Regions from separate parts of the Asaia spathodeae NBRC 105894 genome, predicted to be linked through region 3. Evidence: riboswitches for the same ligand, from Rfam matches in the RefSeq annotation. Region 3 holds a riboswitch; each other region holds the start of a gene.

Evidence for each region. Region 3 has a riboswitch for cobalamin ahead of AA105894_RS11525 (TonB-dependent receptor). Riboswitches for the same ligand answer to the same signal wherever they lie in the genome.
Region 1: another riboswitch for cobalamin. It lies ahead of AA105894_RS13890 (DUF1636 domain-containing protein); the one in region 3 lies ahead of AA105894_RS11525 (TonB-dependent receptor).
Region 2: another riboswitch for cobalamin. It lies ahead of AA105894_RS01835 (HoxN/HupN/NixA family nickel/cobalt transporter); the one in region 3 lies ahead of AA105894_RS11525 (TonB-dependent receptor).

What each region holds. Positions count from the first base shown of each region.
Region 1 covers NZ_BAPY01000072.1:19,483-23,533, forward strand. The annotation lists gene AA105894_RS13880 (ATP-binding protein) at 1-1,084, opposite strand, end outside; gene AA105894_RS13885 (response regulator) at 1,081-1,800, opposite strand; cobalamin riboswitch at 1,919-2,124, shown strand; gene AA105894_RS13890 (DUF1636 domain-containing protein) at 2,260-2,640, shown strand; gene cobW (cobalamin biosynthesis protein CobW) at 2,637-3,659, shown strand; gene cobN (cobaltochelatase subunit CobN) at 3,663-4,051, shown strand, end outside.
Region 2 covers NZ_BAPY01000002.1:44,968-49,018, reverse strand. The annotation lists gene AA105894_RS01840 (NAD-dependent succinate-semialdehyde dehydrogenase) at 1-1,301, opposite strand, end outside; cobalamin riboswitch at 1,501-1,712, shown strand; gene AA105894_RS01835 (HoxN/HupN/NixA family nickel/cobalt transporter) at 1,809-2,849, shown strand; gene AA105894_RS01830 (TonB-dependent receptor) at 2,895-4,051, opposite strand, start outside.
Region 3 covers NZ_BAPY01000038.1:38,507-42,557, forward strand. The annotation lists gene AA105894_RS11520 (phosphocholine-specific phospholipase C) at 1-1,946, shown strand, start outside; cobalamin riboswitch at 2,032-2,233, shown strand; gene AA105894_RS11525 (TonB-dependent receptor) at 2,323-4,051, shown strand, end outside.

The DNA.
Region 1 (4,051 bases), on a different contig from region 3:
CAAGATTGGAAAATACACGACGCAGCGCATAAGGCGGGCCGTTATATCCCGTTCTGTCTGGTCCGATGAAGCGCACGTCATGACCCTGATCAGTGTAGTCATAGGCGATTGTCTGAAGCAGGTTCGACAGATCGAACATCGTGTTTTCCTCGCGTGAAGCATCGTCACGGAAGAAGGACAAGGCGCCGTCGATCATGGCCTGCATTTCATCGACATCGCGAAACAGCAGCCTCTGCTGGTCCGTATCGTCGATGAATTCACCGCGCAGCCGGATACGGGTGAGCGGGGTCCGCAGATCATGGGAAATGGCTGCGAGCATGGTGGTGCGGTCGGTAACGAATTTGCGTATCTGCGCCTGCATTGCGTTGATCGTTTCCACCACCAGCCGGATTTCACGTGGGCCTTCTTCACTGAGCGGCATCAGGCGGGGCTGTGCACCCAGATTGCGCACGCCATAGGCCAGATGTTCGATCGGGCGTGAGAGCTGGCGCGAAGCGATGGCGGAAACAGCGATGATCCACAGCGTCAGCAGCACGGCTTCGAGACAGAAACGTTCAAAGGCATAGAGACCCCAGAAACGCTGCAGCGCGATACACAGGATCCAGCTTCCGTCGTCGCATTGCAGTGCCGCAAAATAGGACTCGTGAAAAACCGAGCGATCATAAGGCATGCCGGGCAATTGCGAGACCGGATTGTCTTCCTGAAAGACGGCAAGCCTCTCTGGCCGGTGCGCCAGATAGGGTTTGAGAAAATCCCAGCCCTGTTCGATCTCGGCGGGTCGGTACTGTCCATGCAGCAAAGCCGTGGCAATGGCCGAGCCGGAGGGATACCAGCCAAAACGCAGCTGGTCGGTCGCCGCAGCCTGTGTCAGGGCCTGTCGTGACGCGGCAGGGGCAGCCTGGGTCATGCGGATGACGGTGGCTACCTGGGCGGGGAGCCCGGTCTCCTGGATATCCGGTTTGGTCCAGCGGCCGCCAAACAGGAAGAAGAGTTCAATCAACAGCAGGGTGACCCCGGCAGCCAGCGCCACGGTCACGATCAGACGACGCGTGATCGTGTCGTCCAGAAACAGGGTTCGGCTCATGCGCGTCTGACCGTCGTGGCAAACATGTAGCCGCCATTGCGCACGGTGCGAATGAGGCTCGGATTTTTCGGATCGGTCTCGAGCTTGTGGCGTAACCGGCTGACCTGAACATCGATACTGCGGTCAAAGGCGGCATGATCGGGGCCGCGCGCCATGTCCATCAGCTGGTCGCGTGTCAGCACACGCTGGGGATGCTCGGCAAAGGAAAGCAGCAGGTCGAACTCGCCGCCTGACAGCATGACGAGTGCGTTTTCGCTCGACCGCAACTCACGGCGGGCCACATCAAGCTGCCACCCCCCGAAGCACAGGACCGGTCGCGTCGATGGAGAGCTGGGGGCAACCGGGTCCACGGTGCGCCGCAGCACGGCCTTGACGCGGGCCAGCAGCTCGCGCTGGTCGAAAGGCTTGGTCAGATAGTCATCAGCACCGATTTCGAGCCCCACCACGCGATCGGTATGGTCAGCCATCGCCGACAGCATGATGACCGGCAGGCGCGATGTTGTCCGCAGGCGCTGGCAGAGGCTGAACCCGTCTTCGTTGCGCAGCATGATATCGAGAATCACGAGATCGACCGGCTGGGCCTCCAGCAGGGCGAACATGGCCTCACCATCTTCCGCCGTCGAGACGCGGTACTGGTGCTTGCGCAGAAAGCTGGTCAATAGCGTCAGGATATCCTGATCGTCATCGACAACGAGAAGATGCGGCATGGGGGTCATCCCTCGTTCGTATCATGGAGCCAGACCGCCATGATGTCGGGAGCAGACATGATGTTTCAAGATGGAAATAATGCATCGACCGGCAGGGCCTCGTGCTTTGCATGGCGCGTTCGAAACCTGCTAGGACAGGCGTGACGGTGCCTCGCAAGGGGTGAAAAGGGAAGCGGGTCCGGGCAGAGATGCCCCAGTCCCGCGCTGCCCCCGCAACTGTAGGTGATGTCAAACCCCTGCCACGATCCCACTGGAGCTCTTCCGGGAAGGGGGCAGGGATTTCGGGAGACCGGCATCACAAGCCAGGAGACCTGCCGTCATTTCGCTGATTTCATGGACCGGCGGGGTGCCCGGATCGTGACGGATTGCATTTTGTCGAATGCGTCAGGTCGGTGCATGCGCCGGCAATCATCACTGCGCCTTGTTTTCGGCCCCTGTTGCGGGGATGAGCAAAAAGCCCGGATTGTCATGAACGCGCAGCCCAAACCCGTTTTTCATGTCTGTCAGACCTGCGCCTCAGGCGGGCAGGCCCTGCATGATGCCCTGACCGAACTGGCAGATCCTGCTCTGGTCGCGGTCGAGAGCGTGCGCTGTCTCGCTGCCTGCCGGCAGGGCTGCACCGCGACCCTCTCCATGCCGGGAAAATGGTCATGGCTGCTTGGTCAGCTGAGTCCTGAACTCGCGCCAGACCTGCTTGTCTATGCGCAGGCCTATGGTCGCTCGGCATCAGGCACGGTCATGCCCTCCAGACGCCCTGATTCGCTGCGCGATATCATTCTGGGGCGTTTTCCTGCCCAGAATCCTGCTGCTCCTGCCCCACAACATGCCGTTCCGGAAAGCGTCTCATGAGCAAGATTCCTGTCACCATCATCACCGGCTTTCTTGGCGCCGGAAAGACCACGCTGCTGCGCCATCTGATCGCGCAGTCCAATGGTCGTCGCATCGCCATCGTCGTCAACGAATTCGGCTCGCTTGGCATTGATGGCGAGACCCTGCGTGGATGCAGCATTCCGAACTGCCCGGAAGAAGATATCGTCGAACTCACCAATGGCTGCCTTTGCTGCACCGTGGCGGATGATTTCATCCCGACCATGGAGGCGCTGCTCGATCGGCCGCAGCCGCCAGAGCATATCGTGATCGAGACATCGGGCCTTGCCTTGCCCAAGCCTCTGCTCAAGGCGTTCGGCTGGCCGAGCGTGCGCACGCGCATGACGGTCGATGGTGTCATTACCGTTGTCGATGGTCCGGCGGTTGCCGCAGGACGTTTTGCCGATGACCCTGAGGCCGTGGCGAAGCAGCGCGAGGAAGACGAGTCACTCGATCACGACAATCCGCTTGAGGAAGTCTATGAGGATCAGCTCGATTCCGCCGATCTGGTCGTGCTGAACAAGACCGATCTTCTCGATGAGGCGGCACTTGCCAGCGTGGAGGCTGCTCTCGCTGGTCGCAAGCGCCGCGTGCGTGTGATCCGCGCCCGTGAAGGTCAGGTCGATCCCGCCGTGCTGCTCGGCCTTTCTGCCGCTGCCGAAGATGATCTGGCTGCACGCCCGTCCCATCATGATGGCGCTGACGAACACGAGCATGACGATTTCACGAGCTTTGTTCTGCCCATCAGGGAGCAGGAAACTGTCGAGCGTTTCATTGCCCGCCTCGAGCATGTGGCGCTGACGCATGATGTGCTGCGCATGAAGGGCTATGCGCCCATCGCCGGGAAATCGCTGCGTCTGGGTGTGCAGGCAGTCGGCAGTCGCATCCGCCATGCCTTCGAACCATGGGGCAATGCTGCGCAGGGCGAGGGCAGGCTGGTCGTGATCGGGTTGCATGGGCTCGATCCGGTTGCTGTACAGAACAGCTTCGACGCTGGCTGAGCCATGCATCTTCTCTTTCGGGAAACGCATGATCTGGACGGGCAGGCCATGGCCGAGGATCTCGGTCATGAGCCCGCCGATCTCGTTCTGCTGTCTTTTTCCGAAAGTGACCTGCTTGGGCTGAGTGCTGTGCATGGCGCGCAGGACCCCAGCCTGCGCGTGGCCACATTGTCTCGCCTGCGCCACCCGATGTCGGTCGATCTCTATCTTGAACAGACCATTTCCCGGACACGCTGCGTGGTGGTGCGTCTTCTGGGGGGCACCGAATACTGGCGTTATGGTGTGGATGAACTGCGCGCCCTTTGTCGTGCACGGTCCATTCCTCTGGCGTTCATAACGGGAGAGGCCACGCCCAACCCCGCGCTGAAAGCCCTGTCGAACGTCGATACTGC
Region 2 (4,051 bases), on a different contig from region 3:
CCGGAATTCTTGACACCACCGAAGGGCAGCTCGGGAGCGGTGCCGGTCGGCTCGTTGATGAACACCATGCCGGTTTCGATGCGCTCGGCCAGCTTGCGGCCACGCTCGACATCGCTGGTATGGATCGAGCCACCCAGACCGTAGGGCGAGTCATTTGCCAGTGCGATGGCGGCATCATCGTCAGCCACGGGGTAGACGATGGCAGCCGGACCGAAGATCTCTTCGTAGAAGATCGGGTTATCCTTGGTAACGCCGGTCAGCAGAGCTGCCTGCATGAAGAAGCCTTCGCGGTCGAGCTGCTTACCGCCCACGACCAGCTTGGCACCGTTGGAGACGGCCTTTTCGACCTGGCTCAGGGCCAGCTTCATGGCGTTTTCGCTGCTCATCGGCCCGTGGGTCACGCCCTGTTCCAGCGGGTCGCCATAGCGGAATTCGGCGATGGCATCGGAGAGACGACGGACGAATTCGTCGGCAAGCGATTCATGCACGATCATGCGCTTGGCTGCTGTGCATACCTGACCGTTATTGGACATGCGACCCGCAACAGCGTTGGGGATCACCTCATCCAGATTGGCGTCTTCGAGCACGATGAACGGATCGGAACCGCCAAGCTCAAGCGTGGTCTTCTTGAGCGCCTTGCCCGCCTGGGCGGCGACCGCGCTGCCCGCGCGCTCGCTCCCTGTCAGGGCAACACCGCGCACTTCGGGGCGGGCGATCAGCTCTTCAGACACATCGTTGTCGATGAAGAGATTGGTCCATGCACCCTTGGGGGCCCCGGCTTCGAGGAACAGGGCCTCGAAGGCGAGCGCACATTGCGGCACGCCGGGTGCGTGCTTGGCCAGCACGACATTGCCTGCCATCAGGTTCGGGCCAGCAACGCGTGCGAGCTGGTAGTAGGGGAAGTTCCAGGGCTCCACGCAGTAGATGACACCCAGAGACTGGCTCAGCACGGTGGCACGTCCCTTGGCGACCTCAATCTCGCGCGGAGCGAGGAATTTCTCAGCGTTCTCGGCGTAGTAGCGCAGGATTTTTGCAGAAAGCTCGGTTTCCGCGATGGATTCCGGCAATACCTTGCCCATTTCGATGGCGATGAGGCGTGCGTATTTTTCCTTGTTCTGCTCAAGGATTTCCGCAGCCTTCAGCACAATGGCCTTGCGCTCGTCAAAGCTGCGATGGCGCCAGTCGCTGTTATAGAACTCGTGGGCAGCCTCGAGTTTCTCGAAGGCCTGGGCCTTGGTGTGAAGCTCGAATTCGCGCTCGGTCTTGCCGGTTGCCGGGTTGATTGTCCGATAAAGGCTCATCGTAATAGCTCCTTTCTTGGGGACCCCCGGCCTCACGGTCGGGTGATCTGCATGGTTTCAGAAAGGCCGAGCCGCGGGATGGTTGCGTGATTTTTTGTGCGAAAAATTCTGTCAACGAAGGCAGGGGCATGGCGATGCAGCGCAGAAAACAGCGCATCAGACAGGGGAATTGGCTTGGCTTTCAGGGCTGTGAGTGGTTACTTCCGTCTCTGTCGAAGGTCTCGCGCAAGCGAGTGAAAAGGGAATGCCGAACGGGCCGGCAGATCCGCTCAGGATCGGGCTTGCGGCGGCAGCTGTCCCCGCAACTGTGAGCGGCGAGTTCCTGCTCGGGCCACTGGAAGCGTGCTTCCGGGAAGGCGCAGGATATGACGACCCGCGAGCCAGGAGACCTGCCTTCGTCTTTGCTGCCGTGGCAGCCGGACGGGACGATCCGGCAGCTGGAGACGAGGTTTTGTTCAATCACGCGTTCGCAAGCCCCTTGCGCCACAGGACAGGGATGACGCGCTCATGACGATGGTGAGCGGGGAGATAAACCCGCCTGAGAAAAGCCTGCGCCTGCGTATCTCGATCCTTGGCCTGTGTCTGATACTGGCCAATCTGGGCTTGTGGATCTGGAGTTTCCTGCTGCTGCGTGACAGGCCTCTTCTGCTGGGCAATGCCTTGCTGGCTTATGGTTTTGGCCTGCGTCATGCAGTCGATGCCGATCATATCGCGTCAATCGACAACGTAACGCGCAAATTCATCCAGATGGGGCGTCAGCCACTTCTGACCGGGTTCTGGTTTGCCATCGGTCATTCTCTTATCGTTGTGCTGGCGGCGTTGGGAACGGCATTGCTGTCTCAGGCGATGCAGGATCGTTTTGGCGCCTGGCGTGATATCGGCAGCGTGACCGGCACGCTGATTTCAGCCGGTTTTCTGTTTGCCTTGGCGATAACGAATTTCATCGTGCTGCGTGGCGCCTGGCGTGCCTGGCGTCATGTGAAGTCTGGCGGTGCGGTTGAGGAAATTGATATCGATGCGCTGCTGGCCAAGGGGGGAGTGCTGGCCCGTCTGCTGACGCCGCTTTTCAGGCTCGTTTCCAGAAGTTGGCATATGGTGCTGCTTGGCTTCCTGTTCGGTCTGGGCTTCGATACGGCGACGGAGGTGTCCCTGCTCGGCCTGTCTGCCTCTCAGGCCAGTCATGGCGTCTCGATTGCGACCATCATGATCTTCCCGGCGCTTTTTGCAGCTGGCATGGCCCTGATCGATACGGCTGATGGCGTGCTGATGCTCGGGGCCTATCGCTGGGCGTTTGTCGATCCACTGCGCAAGCTGCGCTACAATATCATCATCACCCTGATCTCGGTCATTGTGGCTGTCGGGATCGGCAGCATCGAAACGCTGAAACTGCTGGGAGACAAGATCGGCTTCGAAGGGCGTTTCTGGCAGCTCGTTTCACTGGTGAGTGACAGTTTCAACCAGATCGGCTTTATCGTGATCGGCCTCTTCGTGCTGGCCTGGATGGCCTCGCTGATCTTTTATCGCGTCGACAGGCGTCGCCGGGGATAAAGCCCGAACCGCCCCATCGACACATGAGTTTGCCTTGCGGCGGCGTCAGAAACTGGCGCCGATACGCATCTGGAAGCTGCGCCCTATCAGGGCTTCATAGTAACGGGTGAGGTTGTAGATGCCGGAATCTTTCGGCAGGGCATCGGTGATATTGTTGATCACGAAATTCGTTGAAAGGTTTTTCGTGATTTCGTAGCCGAGCGAGAGATTGAACTGGGCAAAGGCCGGGCGCTTATTGGCCTCGTAACGTGTGGAGGGCACCTGAAGCATGAAAAGGCTCGGCCCGTACCACATCGTCTGCCATTGCGCCGTGAGCGCGCCGCGCTGCCAGGTGGTGTTGAGCGTGAAATTATCCTTGGGCGACGCCGTGCTTCCCGCCAGCAGATAGGTGGTGGAGAGGTAACGCTGCTGGCTTTTGAGGTAATGAACGTAATTGCCCTGCAGATCGACCGTGCCGAAATTATCGGACAGGCCGAGGCGTCTGAGAGGCAGGATATAATCAAGCGTCGTCTGAAGCGCCTGCGTTTCATAGCTGGCGATATTATAATAGCCGGACTGGAAAGAGGTGATCTGTCCTGAGGGATTACGCTTGAAGGTCGAGCAGAACGGATTGCTGTCATAATCGGCGGAATCATAGCAGGCAGCGAGCAGGTTGCTGGCGCTCAGATAGGTAATGGCGTCGGCAACTTTCACATCGACAAACGAGGCCTTCATGTCGAAACCGCGTATGAAATGGGGGCGAAATTCGAGACTGCCTGTGAAGCTTCTGGAATGTTCATTGCGCAGATGCGCGTTACCGCCCGTTGATCCCGGCAAAGAGTAGGATTCGAAGTTTGACGTGAAATTCCGGGGCAGGCCTGCCTTTGCACAATTGGCGGCGCGCAGGGCCGGATTGGGGCCGGACGTGATGCTGGCGCTCGAGCAGGGGTCGGTTCCGCTCTCATAGGTGGTCGAACGTGGTGAATAGAGTTCACCGACAGATGGATTACGCACGGAAACGGCGTAGTTGCCGCTCAGTCCGAAATCGCGCATCGGCCACCAGGATGCGCCCGCCATATAGGTCCAATAGGCACCGGTGATACTGTTATAGGTCAGGCGCCCATTGGCTGTGAGCGAAAGATGATAGATGCCGGGCACATGCATGCCGGGCGAGACGAGCGGCACATCGAGTTCGCCAAAGCCCTCATGGGTATGATAGGCGC
Region 3 (4,051 bases):
TGAAACAGGCTCTGGCCATTCCAGCCAACCGGGAAACCGGCACGATCAAGGACGTCAAGCACGTTGTTATCCTGATGCAGGAAAACCGGGCATTCGACCATTATTTCGGCACGCTGCGCGGTGTGCGCGGTTTTGGTGACCCGCGGGCAGAACGCCAGGCTGATGGCAGTTCCGTCTTTGCCCAGAAAGACGAGAAGGGCCGCGCTATCTGGCCCTTCCTGTTCGACACGGTGCATACCTCTGCCGCCTGCCTGAAAAGCCTCGACCATAGCTGGAAAGGCACGCAGGCAGCATGGAATGAGTGGGATAGCTGGGTACCGCACAAGACACCCATGACCATGGGGTATTTCACCCGCAAGGAAATCCCCTATTACTATGCCCTGGCGGATGCCTTCACGATCTGCGACGCCTATCACGCCTCGATCTTCGGGCCGACCAATCCAAATCGTCTCTATTTCTTCACCGGCACGAACGGGCTCGCTGTCGGTTCAGCGGGCAAGCAGGCAGTCGAGAATGTCGATGACGGCAACTGGTCTGCCGACATGGCCCATGACAACCCGAAATTCACGCCTTTCGACTGGACGACCTACCCTGAACGACTGCAGGAGGCCGGTGTTACCTGGAAATTCTATCAGGAATACGACAATTTCGGCGACAACCCCCTCGCCTCGTTCCGCCAGTTCCGCAATCTCGACCGCAAGGACTGGCGCTACCTGAACGCCCGCGCCATCGCCCCCGGCTCGAACAAGGAAAACATGCACGAGCTTGAAGGGCGTTACCTGCTGGATGCTTTCGAGCATGATGTTGCAGGAGGCACCCTGCCGCAGGTCTCATGGATCGTTCCGCCAGCTGCCCTGTCGGAACATCCCGAAGCCCCTCCCGGCTTTGGCGAGCATCTGATCTCGAAACTCATCGATATTTTCGTTCGTCACCCCGAGACCTGGGCCAAGACAGTCTTCATTCTGAACTACGACGAGAATGACGGCTTTTTCGACCATGTGCCACCGCCTGTCCCTGCGCTTGCGGGGCAAGGCAGCACCACTGTTTCATCCGCAGGCGAGAGCTATCATGGCGAGCCTGTCGGTCTCGGGCCTCGCGTGCCTGCGTTGATCATCTCTCCCTGGACAAAGGGGGGATGGGTCAATTCGCAGGTATTCGACCACACCTCGATCCTGCAATTTCTCGAAAAGCGTTTTGGCGTCGCATGCCCCACCATCACCCCCTGGCGGCGATCTGTCTGTGGCGATCTGACCTCCGTCTTCGATTTCTCGAAACCCGACGCTGAATGGTCGGCGAAGCTTCCCAATACCGACGACTATCTGCCACAGACGCGTCTTTCCTGCGCGCATCCGCCGCCGCTCGTGCCGTCGCAGGGCAGCCTGCCGATGCAGGAAGCCGGACAGAGGCCGAGCCGCGCCCTGCCCTATCGCTTTGCTGTCACCACCCATGCCGATGATCCGACAAAACTCACCTTCAGTAATACCGGCAGACAGGGTGTCGTTTTCCGTATTCGCCAGACGGGCATGGCAAGCCAACATCTGACGGTGCCCGCTGGCACGATCAGCCTATTCGCCTGCGCGCCTGAGGGTTTGGTCGAAATCTACGGACCAAACGGTTTCTACCGCCTTCATCGTCCTGCAAGCGGCGTGGCCCTGCTGCAGGAGGAAGGAGACAACAGCTTGCGGCTCGTCTTCTCGGTATCGAAGCCGTCCAGCAAAGAGACGGTCCTGAGCAATCTGTATAACGGCAGGAGTGAAGAGCGTCCGCTCAAGCCCGATACGCAACGCGTCGAGATTGTCGATCTGGGCCCCAGCCAAAACTGGTATCACCTGGAGTTGAAAGACCAGGCGGGCACGGTCCTGCTCGCACTGGCCGGACATGTCGAAAACGGATCACCGTCCCATTCTGATCCCCATATGGCCACAAGCCCGACAAGCCCGAGCTGAAAAGAGGCGCGTGTCATTTGGGATACGCGAGCGTTACAAGAGACCTGCATAAGCCTCGCGTCTGATTGACAGGGCGTGCGCGGGCAGTAGGGTCGCGCGCGATGGTTCCCGCTCGCCGGGATGAAAAGGGAACATGGTGCGATGCCATGACTGCCCCCGCAACTGTAGGTGAAGAGAGCACTGACAAGGGCCCTTGCGGCCCGGCCACTGGGTTTATCCCCCCGGGAAGGCATGTTGTTGCTTGGTGACGCACAAGTCAGGAGACCTGCCATCATCCATGGTCACGGACGAGAACTGATGGGCGGGGTGTCCCGGAAGTGGCGGGTGCAAATCTGCCCATCGTAGTGACGTGAACAGACCGGATAGATCCGCCACCATGCGCCCTCTGCGCCCCTTCAGATCGCTTCTTCTCGCAGGGCTTCCCCTGCTCTCCCTCCCTCAGGCCGTCGCGCAGGATCAGGGAGCGAATGATGAATACATTACCGCCCACGGGCAAAGCACAGGGCTCAATGCCCGGCCTGCCATCGGTGGCAGGCTCGGCCTGAGCCTGCAGCATAACCCGGCTTCGATTGCGGTGATCGACCAGAAGATCATCTCGCAGCGCGGTTACGCCCAGGCCGAACAGGCTGCCGATTTTGCACCGGGCGTCACTTCTGGCGGGTCACCGGGCAACCCGGCACAGCTCATGATGCGCGGGTTCAGTGGTAATCAGATCCTGATCCTGCGCGACGGGTTCTATTTCGGCCCCACCACCATGGTGAACCGGCCGCTGAACGCCTTCAATCTCGAGGCAGTTGAGGTCCTCAAGGGTCCGTCTTCCGTTCTTTACGGACAAGGCGCTGTGGGTGGCACGGTCGATATGCGCACACGCAGCCCCGACCCGGATCATGCGCATCTGGACACGCTGGTTTCCTATGGCAGCTTCAATACCTGGAATGCAGGCATTGGCGGGTCGATCCCGCTGTCACCGACACTGGCCATACGCAGTGATTTCAGCCGCACCTCGTCAGATGGCTACGTCAAGGGCGCTGATCCGCATAGCAATGACTGGACGACGACCCTGCTCTGGCATCCGTCACAGAATTTCTCGGCCCGACTGGGTATGGATTATCTGACAGATGAGCTTTCCACCTATTACGGCGCCCCTCTGGTGCCGGGCTCTGCCGTTCAGGATCAAGCCAAGGGTCTTCTGCATTCATCGAGCGGGCTGGTTGTCAGCAAGGCCTCGCTCTGGCGCAATTACAATGTTGCCAACCCGCGAGCAAGTTCGGTCAATGCCACGCCGACCCTGCATCTGAACTGGATCGTGAACGACCGGCTCACCCTGCATGACAAGGCCTATTTCTCCTATGCCAAACGGCGGTGGGACAATGCCGAGACCTACAGCTATATAGGTAGCGAAGGCGCAGTCGATGCCAGTAATGCCCCAATCGAGCCGGGGCGGATCGGGCGTGACCGGTTCTATGTCTATCAGAACCAGCATCAGATCGGTGATACGATTGACGCCCGCTTTGACTCCACGTTTTTCGGGTTGAAGAACCGTCTGGTGATTGGAGGAGACGCCTATTATCTGCGCTTCATCCGCAATCGTGGTTTTCCCGACGCCAGCTATGCCGACAGTGTCTCGCTGACTGACCCGGAAGGCGGCGCATTGGGCAATTTCGCCGGGGAGTATCCTTACCGCAAATCGCCAACCACCCTGATCGATGCCGGGCTCTTTCTGGAAGACACGCTTTCACTGACCCGCACTCTGCGTCTGGTTGGCGGATTTCGCTATGACTGGCTCTCGCTCGACCGCCAGAACTACAATCAGAACGGGCAATTCAACGCGGCAACGAGCTTCAAGGGCTATTACAACCCTGCCAATTTCCGTATCGGCCCGGTTTACGACATTCTGCCCAATGTCAGCCTCTATGGTGTGTATACGACTGCAGAAGATCCGCCAGGCTCAAACCTGTTCCTTGCCAACAAAGGGCAATTCAGCCGTCTGAGCCACTCGCGTCAGGGGGAAATCGGCGTGAAGGCAAGTGCGCTTTCGGGTCGGCTTGTCACAACACTTTCCTTCTTCGATATCCGACGCACTCGGGTTCTGGTTCAGACAGGTC